One region of the Serratia sp. NCCP-200 genome, then DNA from elsewhere that is predicted to be linked to it. Evidence: predicted binding sites of a transcription regulator. Region 1 holds the regulator's gene; the other holds the start of a gene.
The links. Region 1 encodes LexA, which represses DNA repair genes until DNA is damaged. Its sites were predicted from a motif close to TNCTGTATGTACATACAGNA; they were not measured.
Positions count from the first base shown of each region.

Region 2: a site for LexA is predicted at 2,438-2,457, ahead of mutH (DNA mismatch repair endonuclease MutH). Genes of this name have one in related genera too.

Region 1 covers NZ_BAAKUJ010000004.1:432,084-441,462, forward strand. Annotated here, with positions in the region: gene dusA (tRNA dihydrouridine(20/20a) synthase DusA) at 1-88, opposite strand, end outside; gene AC6HVW_RS16435 (DUF5339 domain-containing protein) at 391-672, shown strand; gene zur (zinc uptake transcriptional repressor Zur) at 1,000-1,509, shown strand; gene AC6HVW_RS16445 (CsbD family protein) at 1,625-1,834, opposite strand; gene dinF (MATE family efflux transporter DinF) at 2,141-3,481, opposite strand; gene lexA (transcriptional repressor LexA) at 3,593-4,201, opposite strand; gene AC6HVW_RS16460 (diacylglycerol kinase) at 4,325-4,693, opposite strand; gene plsB (glycerol-3-phosphate 1-O-acyltransferase PlsB) at 5,016-7,481, shown strand; gene ubiA (4-hydroxybenzoate octaprenyltransferase) at 7,551-8,417, opposite strand; gene ubiC (chorismate lyase) at 8,435-8,956, opposite strand; gene malM (maltose operon protein MalM) at 9,258-9,379, opposite strand, start outside.
Region 2 covers NZ_BAAKUJ010000002.1:90,332-99,710, reverse strand. Annotated here, with positions in the region: gene AC6HVW_RS05725 (NADP(H)-dependent aldo-keto reductase) at 143-1,183, opposite strand; gene AC6HVW_RS05720 (YgdI/YgdR family lipoprotein) at 1,380-1,598, opposite strand; gene mutH (DNA mismatch repair endonuclease MutH) at 1,725-2,405, opposite strand; gene rppH (RNA pyrophosphohydrolase) at 3,102-3,629, shown strand; gene ptsP (phosphoenolpyruvate--protein phosphotransferase) at 3,642-5,891, shown strand; gene lgt (prolipoprotein diacylglyceryl transferase) at 6,087-6,959, shown strand; gene thyA (thymidylate synthase) at 6,966-7,760, shown strand; gene AC6HVW_RS05690 (prepilin peptidase-dependent protein) at 7,967-8,470, shown strand; gene AC6HVW_RS05685 (prepilin peptidase-dependent protein) at 8,458-9,030, shown strand; gene AC6HVW_RS05680 (YgdB family protein) at 9,033-9,379, shown strand, end outside.

The DNA.
Region 1 (9,379 bases):
TGGAGAAACGATTGGCGGCGTATTTACTGGCCTCGCTTGGCTGATGCACTGATTTGGCAGGGGTGGCTTTTTCGTGGTCCTGGTTCATGTTCGCTCGTTCTGTGTATTTTCTCGTTCTCTATCCCCTGCTGCCTATGCGAAGGCCAGATCGTTGAGGAGGGAGAGGCATGGCTTACTATAACATACAGAAACAACCAAAGCCTGACGGGTCTATTAATGCAAACGAAAGATAAACGTAATGCTAAACGCTCGATTTTAGTCGTAATCACCCCCTAAAAAGTCATAAATTTAAATAAAATCCTAATTTTTTTCAGTTGCTTGTTTTGTGGCCTGCTTTTAAAGATAATCCGCTCGCCATCACTGGGATGGAATTTAATAGCAGGATGCTTTATGAAAAAGTTTGTACTTATTTTCAGCATGTTAGCAATGTCATCCTCTGCTTTTGCAGGTGAGTTGACCGAAACTTGTAAAAAATACGTTGGCGAAGTGGATGACATGATCGTTGAAGCCTCTAAAAATGAAGCTGCAAAAGCTCAGATGGATGCTTTAAAAGTTCAAATGGATCAAGCCAAAGAGCAGATGGCTGCCATGCCAGCGGAACAGCAAGATCCCGCTTGTAAGCAAGGCATTGAGATGATGGGTAAGATGAAAGCCTCCATGGGTTTGAAATAAATAGCTCTCAAATAAGTCTACACCAGTAGTTCTTACGGGTCTCATCCAGGCCCGTATTCGAATAGCGCTTAGCCATCCATACGGTAAATTATTTCCTCGCCCTCTCCCTTCAATCCAAAGCTTAATGCCTATCGCAATACTTTAATTATCAATAAAATAATCCAGGCATACCCAAAAACGAAAAATAGTGATCTGCATCCCACTCTGACCAGAATAGCCGTAGAAAATCGCCCGATTTGCCGTGTTATCCAGGGAAAGCGGGGCAACCCTCGGCGATTGCGTTGAAACATGATAAAATCGGCTTCTTTGCCTAGCCGGATAATTGCCATGAACTCAACCAACCAGGAAAAGCTGCTCGCGCAGGCTGAACAACTCTGTCAGCAACGCAACGTGCGACTGACCCCGCAACGGCTGGAAGTGTTACGCCTGATGGCTGAGCAACCCGGCGCCATCAGCGCTTACGATTTGCTGGATTTACTGCGTGTGGCAGAGCCGCAGGCCAAACCACCTACGGTCTATCGTGCACTGGATTTCTTGCTGGAACAGGGGTTTATCCACCGCGTCGAATCGGCAAACAGCTATGTGCTGTGCCACCACTTCGAACAGCCGATGCATACCTCCGCCCTGTTTATCTGCGATCGCTGCGGACAGGTCACGGAGCGCACTACCGAAGGGGTGGAAGAAACCTTGCAGAAACTGGCTCAAGAATCAGGGTTTGTGCTGCGCCATAGCGTAGTGGAAGCCCACGGTCTGTGTTCTGCCTGTGTGGTGGTAGAAAATTGTGAAAACCAACACGATTGCGATCATGACCACAGCATTGTGGTAAAGAAAAAATAAGCGGATTGGATTGCAGGAAGGAGCGGGTACATCCTTGTTCCCGTGGCCGTGGCAGGGGGGAAATCTGCCAGGCCGGATGGTGTCGTAGCGCCGCAATACTCAGCTGCTCATCGCGCTACCAACGATACTTGCTGTGTTCTTCCCAGGCTTTGACTTCTTTTTCGGCTGCCTCTTTCTGGTAGCCATAGCGTTCCTGGATTTTACCGACCAGCTGTTCGCGTTTCCCTTCGATCACGGTGATATCGTCATCGGTCAGCTTGCCCCATTTTTCCTTCACTTTACCTTTAAACTGCTTCCAGTTACCGTCGGCTTGATCTTTGTTCATAATCTCTCCGTTACTCTTGGTTGTCAGTTTTAGATAAATCTGGCTGGACTTAACTGAGTCAAATTTAAGGTTATCTAATGCGTCCGTTGCCAATTAAGCGCGGGCTTAATTCGCCAGCCACGTGATTAACTATAGTCACCCATCACGAAAAGCGCCCGAAAAGCAGCATGAAATAGGGTTAGGAAAAGTCTCAATAGCAAAAAACGCCATTAAAACAGTAAGCAAGCGAAGCAAAACAGCCTCCATCACATGTAATAAAATGTGAATATCCATCCCATATCATCAACTAGTCTGGCCTATCCATCGCTAATTGGGGGATGAAAACCAGGTGCCTTGCACGCTATGACGATGCCAAACCCAGCCCAAAGCAGCCCCGCGCAGTGCCAGGAATACCGCCAGAGCCAGCCATAAACCGTGGTTGCCCAACACCGGCAGGGTGAACAACGTCAGCCCGTAGCCCACTGCGGCTACCGCCATGCTGTTACGCATTTCTGCGCCACGGGTGGCGCCGATAAACATGCCATCCAGCAGATAGCACCAAACCCCCACCAGAGGCAGCACCACCTGCCAGGGCAGATAATGATTTGCCAGCGCACGCAACTCCGGCAGCGAGGTTAAGCCTGCCACAATCTGCTGCCCGGCGAACAGATAAATAACGGCAAAACCACAGGCAACCAGGCAAGCCTGCCGACAGGCGGCACGCCATACTTTATGCAGTTGCCGCCCGTCCCGCGCACCATAGGCGTGGCCGGAATGGGCTTCCACCGCATAGGCAAAACCATCCAGAGCGTAGGCGGTAAAGGTCAGCAGATTCATCAGCACCGCATTCACCGCCACCACCTCTCCGCCCATGCGGGCTCCCAGAATGGTCAACGAGGCAAAACACAGTTGCAGTAATAACGAGCGCAGCATGATGTCGCGGTTAAGTGCCAGCAGGCGGCGCAGATCCCCACGCCAGGCGGTACGCAGCATCGCCAGCGAAATCCCCCGCATGCGTAGTACCCGCCATGCCAACCACAAACCCAGCAACAGCGTGGCGTACTCCGCAATCACCGTGGCAGCCGCGGCCCCCTGCACGTTCCAACCCAGCCCCATCACCAGCCAGATATCCAGCACGATGTTCAGCAGGTTACCGACAATCAACAGGATCACCGGCGCCCTCACGTATTGAACTCCCAGCAACCAACCGAGCAGCACCATATTGGCCAACGCCGCAGGGGCGCTCAGCCAGCGGATCTCCAAAAATAGCCTGGCCTGTACCAAGACTTCCCGATCGCCCCCCACAATGTTCAGCGCCAAGGTGATCAACGGGGCTCGCAACAGCACAATCGCCAGCCCGGCCACCAGCGCCAACAATAACGGCTGCATAAAGGCGCGAGCCAGCCGGTAGGGATCTTGCGCCCCCAGCGCCTGCGCCGTCAGCCCGGTGGTACTCATACGCAGGAACAGCAACAACATAAATAGGAAGCTGGTGGCCATTGACCCCACCGCGACCCCGCCAAGGTAGCTAGGGCTATCGAGATGGCCGATAACGGCGGTATCCACCAGGCCAAGCAAGGGGACGGTAATATTGGAGAAGATCATCGGCAACGCCAGACGCCACAGAGCTTTGTCGGTGTCACTGGTGAAGGCAGAAAGCAGGCGCATGGCGATATGTTCCCGTACAAGCATGGATTTTAGCGTAGCTTAGAAATGACATCGCCCCAGAGTTGGGGCGAGGTTTGCCGTTTTAAAGGGCTGTAATACGAGGTAAAACGGTTAGATCCAGTCGCCGTTGCGGATTACACCCACCGCCAGGCCTTCAATGGTGAAGTTCTGCTGGCGCAGATCGACCACGATCGGTTGGAATTCGCTGTTTTCTGGCAGCAGTTCGACGACGTTACCGTGTTTCTTCAGGCGTTTGACCGTGACCTCGTCTTCAATGCGGGCGACGACGACCTGGCCGTTGCGTACGTCTTGAGTCTTATGCACTGCCAGCAGATCGCCATCCAGGATGCCGATGTCGCGCATCGACATGCCGCTAACGCGCAGCAGGAAATCGGCATTAGGCTTGAACAGTGAAGGGTCCACCTTATAGTGCCCTTCAATGTGCTGCTGAGCCAACAGAGGTTCACCGGCAGCCACACGGCCCACCAGAGGTAACCCCTCTTCATCTTCCATCAGCAAACGGATACCGCGTGATGCACCGGAGATGATCTCGATAACGCCTTTGCGAGCCAGTGCTTTCAAGTGCTCTTCTGCAGCATTTGGTGAGCGGAACCCCAGGCGCATTGCGATCTCGGCACGCGTCGGTGGCATGCCCGTTTGCGAAATATGATCGCGAATCAGGTCGTAGACCTCTTGCTGTCTGGTAGTTAGTGCTTTCATTCCGCCCCCTGTTTGTTTATACAGTCTTGCTGTGAGTATATACAGCTAAGTCTGGATTGGGAACCGAAGAATAAATAAAAATCAGCAAGTAGCGAGCGTGATCGCAACGATACCCGCTGGTTTTCACGCCAAATGCTGCCAAAGTACCGAAGCCCAAACGAACAGCGCCAGAATGATTGCCAGCGATACTGCCGCCGAACCCATATCTTTGGCCCGCCCGGAAAGCTCGTGATATTCCGAACCTACGCGATCGACAACGGCCTCAATCGCGCTGTTGAGGATTTCGACAATCATCACCAGCAGCACCGAGCCGATCAACAAGATGCGCGCTATCGCCCCTACATCCAGCCAAACCGCCACGATGATAGCCACCACCGTCGCCACCAGCTCTTGGCGGAATGCGGCTTCGTTCTGCCAGGCAGCGCTTAAACCTTTATAGGAATAGCCTGCCGCTTTAATGATACGCGTCAGGCCAGTTGCTTGATTTGCCATAGTTAAGAACGCCTTTCTCCAAGATGGATCATGTACCCGTCGTGTTGCAGCCGCAACGTTCCAGACAGATTTGCCAGCCCAATCACATTTTTATCGCAGCGCAGTATACAGCAAGGTTGGAATACCTTAATCACCTAGCTATGTCGTACCAATGCCGCGAGCGTATGAGTGCGCTAGAGCGGCCAATTTGATATCCATCAGGTATAATTCAACTATGCACTTCCATTGCCGTGAACGGCCGTGGATTTCCCAACGCCACAGATCTGCTACCCGGTTTCTGGTATGCTTGCGGCGAATTGCTAACAAGAGGCTTCACGTTGTCATGTCAGGTTGGCGTAAAATCTATTATAAGATATTGAACTTACCACTAAAAATGTTGGTAAGAAGTAAGGTTATCCCAACAGATCCGGTCACGGAGTTAGGGTTGGATCCCTCACGACCGATTTTGTATGTTTTACCTTATAATTCCAAGGCGGATTTACTCACTTTGCGCACCCAGTGTCTGGCGCAAGATCTGCCCGATCCCCTTAACCCGTTGGAAATCGATGGTACCGTGCTGCCAAGCTACGTGTTTATCCACGATGGCCCACGCCTGTTCCGTTATTACACGCCCAAAGAAGAATCGGTAAAACTGTTCCACGATTATCTGGATCTGCACCGCAGCAACCCGGATCTCGATATTCAGATGTTGCCGGTATCGGTGATGTTTGGCCGCTCCCCTGGGCGCGAAGGCCACGGCACGCCGCACCTGCGCCTGCTGAACGGCGTACAGAAGTTCTTCGCCGTACTGTGGCTGGGGCGCGACAGCTTTGTCCGTTTCTCCAACACCGTGTCCCTACGCCGGATGGCGACCGAGCACGGCACCGATAAGACCATCGCGCAAAAACTGGCCCGTGTCGCACGCATGCACTTCGCACGCCAGCGCCTGGCCGCCGTTGGGCCAAGCCTGCCTGCCCGTCAGGATCTGTTCAAAAAGCTGCTGGCCTCCAAGGCGATTGAAAAAGCGATCGAAGACGAAGCGCGCAGCAAAAAGATCTCCCACGAAAAGGCCCAGCAGAACGCAATTGCGCTGATGGAAGAGATTGCCGCCGATTTCTCCTATGAAACGGTGCGCCTGTCCGACCGCGTGTTGAGCTGGACCTGGAACCGGCTGTATCAAGGTATCAACGTCACCAACGCCGAGCGTGTGCGTCAGCTGGCGCAGGATGGCCACGAGATCGTCTATGTGCCGTGTCACCGTAGCCATATGGACTATCTGCTGCTGTCCTATGTGCTCTACCATCAAGGGCTGGTGCCACCGCATATCGCAGCGGGTATTAACCTGAACTTCTGGCCTGCCGGGCCGATCTTCCGCCGCCTGGGCGCGTTCTTTATCCGCCGCACCTTCAAGGGCAACAAACTCTATTCAACCGTGTTTCGCGAATACCTCGGTGAACTGTTCACCCGTGGTTACTCGGTAGAATACTTTGTTGAAGGCGGGCGCTCCCGTACCGGCCGCCTGCTGGAACCGAAAACCGGCACCCTGTCGATGACCATTCAGGCCATGCTGCGCGGCGGTACCCGTCCGATCACCCTGGTGCCGATTTATATCGGTTACGAGCACGTGATGGAAGTAGGGACTTACGCCAAAGAGCTGCGTGGCGCGACCAAAGAGAAAGAGAGCCTGCTGCAAATGGTGCGTGGCTTGCGCAAGCTACGCAACCTCGGCCAGGGCTACGTAAACTTTGGTGAACCGCTGCCGTTGACTACGTACCTGAACCACAACGTCCCGCATTGGCGTGAATCTATCGACCCGATCGAAGCACAACGCCCAAGCTGGCTGACGCCTGCGGTCAACGATCTGGCGGCTCAGATCATGGTGCGCATCAACAACGCTGCCGCCGCCAACGCCATGAACCTGTGTTCTACCGCGCTGCTGGCCTCACGCCAACGTTCGCTGACCCGTGAGCAGTTGCTTGAGCAGTTGGAATGCTACTTACAGTTAATGCGTAACGTGCCATATGCACCGGACGCCACCGTACCAGCGCAAACGCCAGACCAGTTGCTGGATCACGCTTTAAACATGAACAAGTTTGAAGTGGAGAAGGACAACATCGGTGACATCATCATTCTGCCGCGCGAGCAGGCGGTGCTGATGACGTACTATCGCAACAATATCCATCATATGTTGGTACTGCCTTCATTAATCGCCTCTATCGTGATGCATCACCGCCGCGTGTCGCGCGTTGAGCTGCTGCGTCAGGTCAGCCTGATCTATCCGATGCTGAAGGCCGAGCTGTTCCTGCGTTACGACAAAGAACAGCTAGCCGAAGTGCTGCAACCGCTGATCGAAGAGCTGATACGTCAGCAGCTGATTTGTAGCAAAGGCGATGAGCTGGTGCTGAACCCTGCACGCATCCGTCCGTTGCAGCTGTTGGCCGCCGGGGTGCGTGAAACCCTGCAACGCTATGCCATCACCATGTCGATCCTCAGCGCCAACCCAAGTATCAACCGGGGTGCCCTGGAGAAAGAGAGCCGCATTATGGCCCAGCGTCTGTCGGTGCTGCACGGCATCAACGCGCCGGAATTCTTCGATAAGGCGGTGTTCTCCACCCTGGTGGCGACGCTGCGTGAAGAAGGCTTTATCAATGATATTGGCGATGCGATCCGCGAGCACACCATGGAGGTTTACACCATGTTGAGCGATCTTATCACCCCGGAAATCAAGCTGACCATCGAAAGCGTCAGCATGCCGGAAGAAACCAATACCCCAGCGCTGGCGGCTGAAGTCGTAAAAGAAGACGAGTAACTCGCAGGCCAGTTACCACGAAAAAGGCATCCGATAATGGATGCCTTTTTACTTTTTGCGTTGGGCAAATCACACGTAGCTAAGCGCAATACCGATGAACAGCACCAAGCCAACGTAGTTGTTATTCAGAAAGGCACGGAAGCAGGCATCGCGATCGCGGCCAGCCACCTGCTTTTGCTGATGGATAAACAACGCCCCGGCCAGCAACAGCGACCAATAAAACGCGCCCCCCAGTTGCATCAGATAGCCCACCCACAACATCAGCAACAGCGTAGCAAACTGCAACAACCCGACGATCAACTTGTCATGGCGGCCAAACAGCACCGCGGTGGATTTGATCCCAATCTTCAAGTCGTCATCACGATCGACCATGGCATACAGGGTATCGTAAGCCACCGTCCAGCAGATATTGGCCAGAAACAGCAACCAGCAGCTCAGTGGCAGCGACTCGCTGACAGCGGCATAGGCCATCGGGATCGACCAGCCAAACGCTGCCCCCAGCACCACCTGAGGCAGATTGGTCACCCGCTTCATAAACGGGTAAACCCAGGCCAGTGCCAGAGCCGCCAGCGACAGCCAGATGGTCATGGCGTTCAACGTCAGCACCAGCGCAAAGGAAACCAGCACCAACGAGACAAACAGGATCTTGGCCTCTTTTTCGCTGACGCGGCCGCTCGGCATCGGGCGGCCAGCGGTGCGTTTCACATGCCCATCGAAAGCGCGATCGGCATAGTCATTCACCACGCAACCCGCAGCACGCATCAGGAAAACGCCAAGCACAAACACCAGCAATACCGACGGCGAAGGAACTCCCCCCCCTGCCAACCACAATGCCCACAGGGTGGGCCACAGCAACAATAGCGTGCCAATCGGCTTATCGATGCGCATCAGATGGCAATAGGCCTGCCATTTGCTTTGAATCACGCTCCCTTCCAAAGTTCTTTCTCCCCTAATTATGCCGGAGTGCCCTTTTCCACCGCATACAGTGGAGAGGCCGGTAGAAACAGTTCCGTCAGTAACAATGGTTTTCCCGCCAGACGGAGACGAGAACGCCGTGCCCACAGATCCTTCTGCTGGCCAACATGGATATAATCACGAGTCAGGCTTTCACTGCTGAACAGATAACGGCCCAGTGGCAACGTCCCCAGATCGACCAGCGCCAGATCCGGCCCGGCCAGGGTTTCCTGCGGGATCACCGTACGCCCCAGCAGCCAAGGCTGCCCGTCACCCAGTAAGACGATTTCACGCAGCCAATAGCGCTCGCTGTGTGGCAGATGAACCGCCTCTTCGGCAAGCTGGTCACGAGTGATGAAGCATTCACGCTGTGGTTCTACCTGCACGCGGCCACAGTGGCGCTCAAAACGGCGGGTCATGGAACCTAACTCCATCAGCCAATCGCTAACGGCGGCAGGTATTGAGGAATGTTCAGACAGCCACTCAATAGGCGGCAGGATGGGATCCCTAATGTCAGACATTATGCTACTCCAGGCCGGAGGCTGCGTGCCGCGCCAAGCCATACAAACTGTTAACAGAAATCCATTGTAACGCAGAAATGCAAAAGCGGCAGGCAGATTCGTGACGTAACGCATCCCCCATTATCCGGGGGTAAAACGGCAGGCTGTCGTAGTGGAAGATGTCATAACGCAAGAGAGTTCGTACTGTTGGCACCACGCAGTCCCCCTCTGCTCGGTATCAGTGGGGAAACGCGGGTGGGCAGATGAAAAAAGGTGCGCCGAAACGCACCAATCATCAAGCCAGCATCGGTAGCGTGGGGGATTACCCCTTGCCTTTCACGCTGCCAATAAACGTTTCACGAGCGGTGGTGGAACCCAGTTTTTCAGCCTCATTCATCAGTTTCAGCGCCTTATCGATATCCCCCGCCTTGACTGCCTGTTTGA
Region 2 (9,379 bases), on a different contig from region 1:
AGAGCTGATTCGGTGCGGTGGTCAGGTAGCTTACTCAATAAAAGAAAGCTGATTCAGTGCGGTGTTCAGGTAGATTTCTGTAACCGAAATCGAACTCGATCGGTCCCCTCTCCCTGTGGGAGAGGGTTAGGGTGAGGGGCATTTATGGTGCAGGAATGGTGAAGCGGCTGTGGATCTCTTCCAGAGCCTGCAACACTTCCTCATTCAACACCACGTCAAAACTGTCGATATTTATCTTCAACTGCTCCAGCGTGGTGGCACCCAGCAAGGTGCTGGCAACGAACGGCTGCTGGCGCACGAATGCCAGTGCCATCTGTGAAGGGTCCAGACCGTGCTTTTTCGCCAGCGCCACGTATTCGGCGATCGCCGCCTGGCTCTGGGCTGAAGAGTAGCGGGTAAAGCGGCTGAACAGGGTATTACGTGCCCCGGCTGGTTTGGCACCGTTGAGGTATTTACCCGACAGCGTACCGAAGGCCAGGCTGGAATAGGCTAACAGTTCGATACCCTCATGTTGGCTGATCTCCGCCAGACCAATCTCAAAGCTGCGGTTTAACAGGCTGTAGGGGTTCTGGATCGAGACGATACGCGGTAATTCGTGTTTTTCTGCCAGTTGCAGGTAGCGCATCACGCCCCAAGGGGTTTCGTTAGAGACGCCGATATAGCGAATTTTGCCGGCCCGGACCTGCTCAGTTAACGCTTCCAGGGTTTCCAACAGTGGGATGGTGGCTTTCTCATCGGTGTACTGATAATTGAGCTTGCCGAAACAGTTGGTGGTGCGCTGCGGCCAGTGTAGCTGGTACAGATCTAGATAATCGGTGTTTAACCGTTTCAGGCTGGCGTCCAGGGCGGCGCGGATATTTTTGCGATCCAACGCCTGCTGTGGGCGAATGCCCGCGTCATTTCCCCGGATCGGCCCGGAGACTTTGCTTGCCAGCACGATTTTATCGCGGTTGCCGCGTGCCTTGATCCAACTGCCAATGTACTGCTCTGTCAGCCCCTGTGTTTCTGGGCGCGGCGGCACTGGATACATCTCTGCGGTATCAATCAGGTTGATGCCAGCGGCTAATGCATAATCCAGCTGTGCGTGGGCATCGGCTTCGCTGTTTTGTTCGCCAAAGGTCATGGTGCCCAGTCCCAGCACGCTCACTTCTAAAGAACTGTGGGGAATACGGTGGTATTGCATTAACGGCCTTCCTTCAATGTTAGCGCTTACGGGCGTGATGCCCGGTAAAACAGAAGCCAGAGATCCAACGGCGTAACACGCCTTACTTGACTATAACCAAGCTAAGAAGATGGTGAAAGAGGAATATAACTGCCGGGGGTAGGGCTAAACCCCTGATTGATAATCCGTCAGGGGTCAGGAAGATGCGGGGCTGGGATTAACGCTCGATAACCTGCGAGACCCGATCGCCGTTAATCTGGCGCTGGTTGCCTTGCTCGTCCTGATAGCTGATCAGGCCGGTATCCTTATCGATTTTAGGCTTACCCTGCGTGAGGATCATATTGCCATCTTTAGTGGCCATCACATAGTTGCTGGAACAGCCTGCTAATCCGGCGACCATCATCAGGGCGGAAATAGCCATTACCCACTTTTTCATGCCGAACACCTTATATACCTAGAATAATTGTCTTAATAGAGTAGCAAACTCTGCCAAAGATGGCTCTCGGACGTATCCCATCTGTGTAAGGAGAAATGACGGTGAAATCAAGGGGCGCAGGGCTAATCAAAGCGTAAAGTGCCTGGCCAGCAGCGCCCGGGTGAAGTTTTTCTTCAGATAGAAGCCGCGCGGTAAGGTGAGGATCGGTTGGCCCTGTTCGCCGGTGGCTTCGGTCAGTGCCTTGTTGTTGGCCGCTTTTGGCCGCAGCTGTAGCACTTCGCCATGGCGGGCAGTGATCCGCTCAACCTGGCCGAGAACGATAAGATCCATCAGTTCTTCCCAATCCCGGCGCAGCATCTCGGTTTCTTCCTGATTGGGCTGCCACAGCAGCGGGGAACCTACGCGGCGCTGTGCCAATGGGATTTGTCGTTCTCCTTCCACCGGGATCCACAGCACGCGTGCCAGTTTGTGGCGTACGTGGCTGCTTTCCCAAGTGACGCCGCTATTGCCTGTCAGCGGGGCTACGCAGACGAAAGTGGTTTCCAACGGGTTACCGGCGGCGTCGACCGGGATGGTTTTCAACTCAATGCCCAGCTCTGGGAAATCCTGTTCAGGCTTGCTGCCCGCCATGGCACCCAGATAGAACTCCAGCAGCATGCCGACCCAACCTTTATCCCGTTTGAGATCCTTGGGAATGCTGACCTGGGCACGAGCTGCCAGTTCACCAAGGTTAAAGCCAGCCAGCGCCTGGGCACGGGCTAATAATTGCTGCTCGTTTTCTGGCGGCAGCGGGGATAAACACGCCATAAATCAGACCTATGCATTATGGTTAAAAAATGTACCGAATTTACTCACAGCCTTAAAAGGGAAAAGCAGGCTGGGGAAAACAACAATAGTAGCATGATTTTGCATGACTTTTTGGCTACCCCATCGCGGTAGAAAAATTTCAATGTGGGGTTGTGCACCTGTAGCCACCGACAATAAACAGGATCTTACACCTATTTATCCACAGATTTCTGGGATAACCCAACTTTTTGCCGATCACTGGTTTGATTTACAGCCTTGACGCGGGGCATTTTTTACGAATTTGGCGGTTTTATAGGTCACTGGGTATAATAATCTGTGGATAAAATCCGCATTGGTGGATCTTTCGCCAGAGAAAGATCCAAAGCGTGCATAGATCACATTTTTACCCTGTTCATAACTGTGTTTAAGTCATTATTACATTGTATTTAAAGGAATAATAAAAAATTAAAAATACGGCGAATTTTAAGTTCAATCGAGTTTTCCCGGCTTATCCCTAGAGTTCTTCACACACCTATCCACAGAAAAAGTGAATAAAACCGCCCTCGAACCTCGTTACATGTTTATAACTTTGCCATTATCTGTGAGTTATCCCAATGTTATCCGAGCGACGGTGCTGCAAAGCAGTGGTTTACCGCCTGTGGCTTGTGTGAAACAATCAGGTTATCAATACGAATTTATGCTTATCGAGGTAGTCCGGTGATCGATGATGATGGCTACCGCCCGAATGTTGGTATCGTAATCTGTAATCGTCAGGGGCAGGTCCTATGGGCCCGCCGTTACGGTCAGCACTCCTGGCAGTTTCCCCAAGGGGGAATAAACCCTGGCGAAACGCCTGAGCAGGCGATGTACCGTGAGCTGTTCGAAGAAGTGGGGCTGAGTAAAAAGGATGTGCGTATCCTGGCCTCAACCCGCAACTGGTTGCGCTATAAATTGCCAAAACGTTTGGTGCGTTGGGACACAAAGCCGGTTTGTATCGGCCAAAAGCAGAAATGGTTTCTGCTGCAGTTAATGTGCAATGACGCGGATATCAACATGCAGCGCAGCAGTACGCCGGAGTTTGACGGCTGGCGCTGGGTGAGCTTCTGGTATCCGGTGCGCCAGGTGGTGTCGTTTAAACGCGACGTGTACCGCCGGGTTATGAAAGAGTTTGCCGCAACCGTCATGCCTATGCAGGAACTGGCAGCGCAGCGGCAGCCTCCTGCTTATCGCCGAAAGAGAGGTTAAGTCAAACCGACTATGCTCACGCGCTTGCGAGAAATTGTTGAGAAAGTGGCCGCGGCGGCCAGTCTGACAGATGCGCTGGATCTTTTGGTCAATGAAACCTGTCTGGCGATGGACACCGAAGTTTGCTCCATCTATCTGGCAGACAACGACCGCCGCTGTTATTACCTGATGGCGACGCGCGGGTTGAAAAAGCCCCGTGGGCGAACTATCGCCCTGGCCTTTGACGAAGGCATCGTCGGCCTGGTCGGGCGGCGGGCAGAGCCGATCAACCTGGCGGATGCCCAAAGCCATCCCAGCTTCAAATATATTCCGCAGGTCAAAGAGGATCGTTTCCGATCCTTCCTTGGCGTGCCGATCATTCATCGCCGCCAGTTGCTTGGCGTGTTGGTGGTGCAGCAACGTGAACTGCGCCAGTTTGACGAAAGCGAAGAATCCTTCATGGTTACCCTGGCTACCCAAATGGCCGGGATCCTCTCGTTATCACAGCTAAACGCCATTTTTGGCCAGTATCGCCAGACCCGCATTCGGGCGCTGGCTGCGGCTCCTGGCGTGGCAGTGGCGGAGGGGTGGTTAGATAGCAGCCAGCCTTCACTTGATCAGGTGTATAAAGCCTCCACGCTGGATACCGTCAGCGAGCGCGAACGCCTGACACAGGCGTTGGAAGAGGCTGGGGCAGAGTTCCGCCGCTTCAGTAAGCGTTTTAGCGCCAGCTCGCAAAAAGAGAGCGCGGCGATCTTCGATCTCTATTCCCACCTGCTCAACGATGCTCGCCTCAAACGTGAACTGTACGCGGAGATCGATGCCGGTTCGGTAGCCGAGTGGGCGGTAAAACAGGTGATTGAAGCCTTCGCTGCCCAGTTTGCTACCTTGCAAGATACCTATATGCGCGAGCGTGCCAGCGACCTGCGTGCGCTTGGCCAACGTCTGCTATTCCACCTCGACGATACCACCCAAGGGGCCAGCCAATGGCCAGCCCGATTTGTGCTGGTCGCCGATGAGCTGACGGCAACCCTGTTGGCCGAAGTGCCGCAGGATCGCCTGGCTGGCGTGGTAGTGCGGGACGGTGCTGCCAACTCCCATGCCGCGATCCTGGTGCGGGCTATGGGCGTGCCAACGGTGATGGGGGCGGACATCCAGCCTGCGCTGTTGGCCCAGCGAATGCTGATTGTTGATGGCTATCGCGGCGAGCTGCTGGTCGATCCGGAACCGGTGCTGGTGAAGGAATATCAACGTCTGATCAGCGAAGAGCAGGAGCTCAGCAAGCTGGCAGAAGACGACGTTGAACAGCCCGCAGAGCTGAAAAGCGGTGAGCGGATCCAGGTGATGCTGAACGCCGGCCTTAGCCCGGAACATGAACAACTGCTGGGTGCGCGCGTGGACGGCGTTGGCCTGTACCGCACCGAGATCCCGTTCATGCTGCAAAGCGGCTTCCCGTCGGAGGAGGAGCAGGTGGCGCAATATCAGGGCATGCTGCAACTCTTCTATCCGCACAAGCCGGTGACGCTGCGTACGCTGGATATCGGCGCTGATAAACAGTTGCCCTACATGCCGATCAGCGAGGAAAACCCGTGCCTCGGTTGGCGGGGGATCCGCATTACGCTGGATCAGCCAGAAATCTTCCTGATCCAGGTGCGCGCCATGCTGCGTGCCAATGCGGGAACCGGCAATCTGGGGATCCTGTTGCCGATGATCACCAGCCTGGAAGAGATCGACGAGGCCAAGCGCCTGATCGATCGCGCCGGGCGAGAAGTGGAAGAGATGCTGGGGTACGACATTCCCAAGCCGCGGATTGGCGTCATGCTGGAAGTGCCGTCGATGATCTTCCTGATCCCTTATCTGGCCGCACGCGTCGATTTTATCTCGGTGGGAACCAACGATTTAACTCAGTATCTGCTGGCAGTGGATCGTAATAATACCCGCGTTGCTTCGCTGTACGACAGCCTGCATCCAGCCATGTTGCAGGTGCTGAAATTGATCATCGATCAGGGGACGGCGGCCGGGCTGCAGGTAAGCCTGTGCGGTGAACTGGCGGGAGACCCGATGGGCGCTCTGCTGCTGGTGGGTATGGGTTACCGTAATCTGAGCATGAACGGGCGCAGCGTCGCACGGATCAAATATCTGTTGCGCCATATCGAGCTGGAAGATGCGCAAGGGCTGGCCCAGCGGGTATTGAGTGCCCAGATGACCACCGAGGTTCGCCACCAGGTAGCGGCGTTTATGGAACGCCGTGGCATGGGGGGGCTGATCCGCGGCGGCCGTTGATTAGGCGTTGTCCAGCCCGTTAAGCGTTGACCTATTTTTTTACAGAACTTTTCCCTGCCGGCAAGCCCGGACGTGGTTAAGCCTATGTTATGATGCGCCATCTCAATGCGGTGCTCCCGTTGCACGGGCTTTGCACCGCGTTTGGCACCTGCCGCCCCCGCTTGGGGATGAATAACAGACATATTGTGGTGATAGATGAGCACTAGCTATCTGGCGTTTCCAAAATTTGATCCGGTGATTTTCTCTATCGGCCCGGTCTCTTTGCACTGGTACGGTTTGATGTACCTGGTTGGCTTTGTTTTTGCCATGTGGTTGGCGGTACGCCGCGCGAACAAGCCCGGCAGCGGTTGGACCAAAGACGAAGTGGAAAACATGCTGTATGCCGGTTTCCTTGGGGTCTTTATTGGTGGCCGTGTCGGTTACGTGCTGTTCTACAACCTGCCGCTGTTCCTGGATAACCCGCTCTACCTGTTCAAAGTCTGGGATGGCGGTATGTCATTCCACGGCGGCCTGATTGGCGTGATCGCGGTGATGCTGTGGTTTGCCCGTCGCACCAAGCGCAACTTCTTCCAGGTTTCTGATTTTATTGCCCCACTGATCCCGTTTGGTCTGGGCGCTGGCCGCCTGGGTAACTTTATCAACGGGGAGTTGTGGGGGCGTGTTACTACCAATACTCCTTGGGCGATGCTGTTCCCAAGCTCGCGTCCGGAAGATATCGCCATCGCTGCCGCCAATCCTCAACTGCTGCCGCTGCTCAACGAATATGGCGTGTTGCCACGTCATCCGTCGCAGCTGTATGAAATGGTGCTGGAAGGCATCGTGCTGTTTATCATTCTGAACCTGTTCATCCGCAAACCTCGTCCGATGGGGGCCGTTTCGGGCCTGTTCCTGATTGGCTATGGCACGTTCCGCATTATCGTCGAGGCGTTCCGCCAGCCGGATGCTCAGCTTGGCCTGTTTGACGGGGTGATCAGCATGGGGCAAATCCTGTCCGTGCCGATGGTGCTCGCCGGTATTATTATGATGATCTGGGCGTATCGTCGTCGTCCACAGCAACAACAGTCGTGAGGAAAAATGAAACAGTATCTGGATTTGATGAACAAAGTGCTCGCCGAGGGCACCCCTAAAGCCGACCGTACCGGCACTGGCACGTTGTCGATTTTCGGCCACCAGATGCGTTTCAACCTGCAGGAAGGCTTCCCGTTGGTGACTACCAAGAAATGCCACCTGCGGTCGATCATTCATGAGCTGCTGTGGTTCCTGAACGGCGATACCAACGTGGCGTATCTGCGCGAAAACAACGTCAGCATCTGGGACGAATGGGCTGATGAAAACGGCGATCTTGGCCCGGTCTATGGCAAGCAATGGCGTGCCTGGGGCGCGGCGGATGGTCGCGAGATTGACCAGCTAAGCACCGTGTTGCAACAGCTGAAACAGGATCCGGATTCACGCCGTATTATTGTTTCTGCCTGGAACGTGGGGGAGCTGGATAAGATGGCCTTGGCACCGTGCCATGCCTTCTTCCAGTTCTATGTGGCAGACGGCAAACTCTCCTGCCAGCTATATCAGCGCTCGTGTGACGTGTTCCTCGGCCTGCCGTTCAATATTGCCAGCTATGCGTTGCTGGTCCATATGATGGCGCAGCAGTGCGATCTGGAAGTGGGCGATTTCGTCTGGACCGGTGGCGATACCCATCTGTACAGCAACCACATGGAGCAGACGCAGCTGCAATTAACCCGCGAGCCGCGTGCGTTGCCGAAGCTGGTGATCAAACGCAAGCCTGCCTCGCTGTTTGATTATCGCTTTGAAGATTTTGAGATTGAAGGCTACGATCCGCACCCGCCGATCAAGGCTCCTGTCGCTATCTGATTTGCTGAGGGCCGTATCCGGCCCTCTTTCTTACTCCCACTGAAAGTAGGCGCGCCGCATGCTGCGCTCGTGCTGCATTGCCAAAAATGCGAAGCCGTACTCAACTTCCCCCAGCTTGTTACCCGCTAACTAAAAATTCTGCGTATCATTTGCCAGCCTGAGAAAAGGTGCCTTTCATCGTGCCTCTGGCTGATTACACTCGCCGTATGAACCGATATAAAAATAGCCCCGAACACCAGCAAGGCTTGACGCTGATCGAACTGATGATCGTGATGGTGCTGGCGGGGATGCTGACCTCTTGGGGGATTAGCCAGTGGCATCATTATCAACAGGCGCTACGGCTTGAGCAGACCGCCCAGCAACTGCTGGCATTCTTAACGCGCTTACAGGCCGATGCCAACTGGCATAACCGCAACGCGTTATTGTGGTTTCGGCCTGGGAAAATCTGGTGCATAGGCAGCGGCCCGCAGGTGGCACCTTGTAGTGCATTGGCGGACCGGGTTTTTACCCCAGAACACCTGGATGTGGAGTTACAAGGTTATACCCAAAAGGAGATGGGATTTTATGGGGTGCGCAACAATGCGCAGGCCGGGCATATCCTGCTGGGCAATCCGGCTGGCCGCATACGTCTGGTGCTGTCTGCCAAAGGTCGGCTGCGGCTGTGCAGCGAAGAAACTGCTATCCGGAGCCTGCCCTTATGCGAACCTTAGAACAAGGCTTTACCCTGCCGGAGGTGCTGCTGGCGATGACATTCGGCAGCCTGATTGCATTGGCGGCGGCGAAAACCTTACCGATACTGCGTCAGCAGACGGTTGATGTAGGCCGTCATTATCGGTTGGAGCTGGTGTTACGCCAGCTGGCTTTCGGGATTGAAAAGGATCTGCGCCGCAGCGGGTTTTGTGCCGGGCAGTGTCAGGGGCGTTCGTTGCTGATTGGCCATGCAGCGGGGGAAGCGCTGGGCAGCTGTGTGATCGTAGCCTACGACCTTAACCGCAATGGTAACTGGGAAAGCGGCGGCGATGCCGAGTATTTTGGTTACCGCCTGCGGGCCGGTGGGTTGGAGGGGCAAAGCGGCGTGACCCAGTGTCAGGGCAGCGGCTGGGAACGTTTGCTCGATCAGGAGGAGGTACGGATTGAGTCTTTTTCTGTCAGCCAGATTGCGGGGCGCGATGGCAAGTTCTTGATGTTGTTTACCCTAAGTGGCCGCTCAACGGTGCGGGCAAATATAGAACGCCGCCTGGAGTGGGCGGTTAGCATGGAGGCACCCTAGAGATGGATAGGCAGCAGGGGGGCAGCACATTGGCTGCGGTGATGTTGTTGCTGGTGATGGGGCTGATGCTGCTCACCGCCCAGCAGCGGCAATTGGACAGTGCGCTACTGCTGGCCGTCGATCAGCAGCGCTATCTGCGGGCCTACAACGAGGCGGCTTCGGCCCTAAACTGGGGGCTGGCGCAGCCGTGGCCACGGGAGTCTCTACAGGCGAACCACTGGTCCTGTCAGCAGCTAAGCGGCGAAGCTCTGCAAGCCTGCGCCCGGCTATCAGCCCGTACCGGTCTGGTAATGGTGCGTGGGGCTGGAGATGTTGCGGGAGCGGAGCCCTTGTGGCTATACCAACTGGC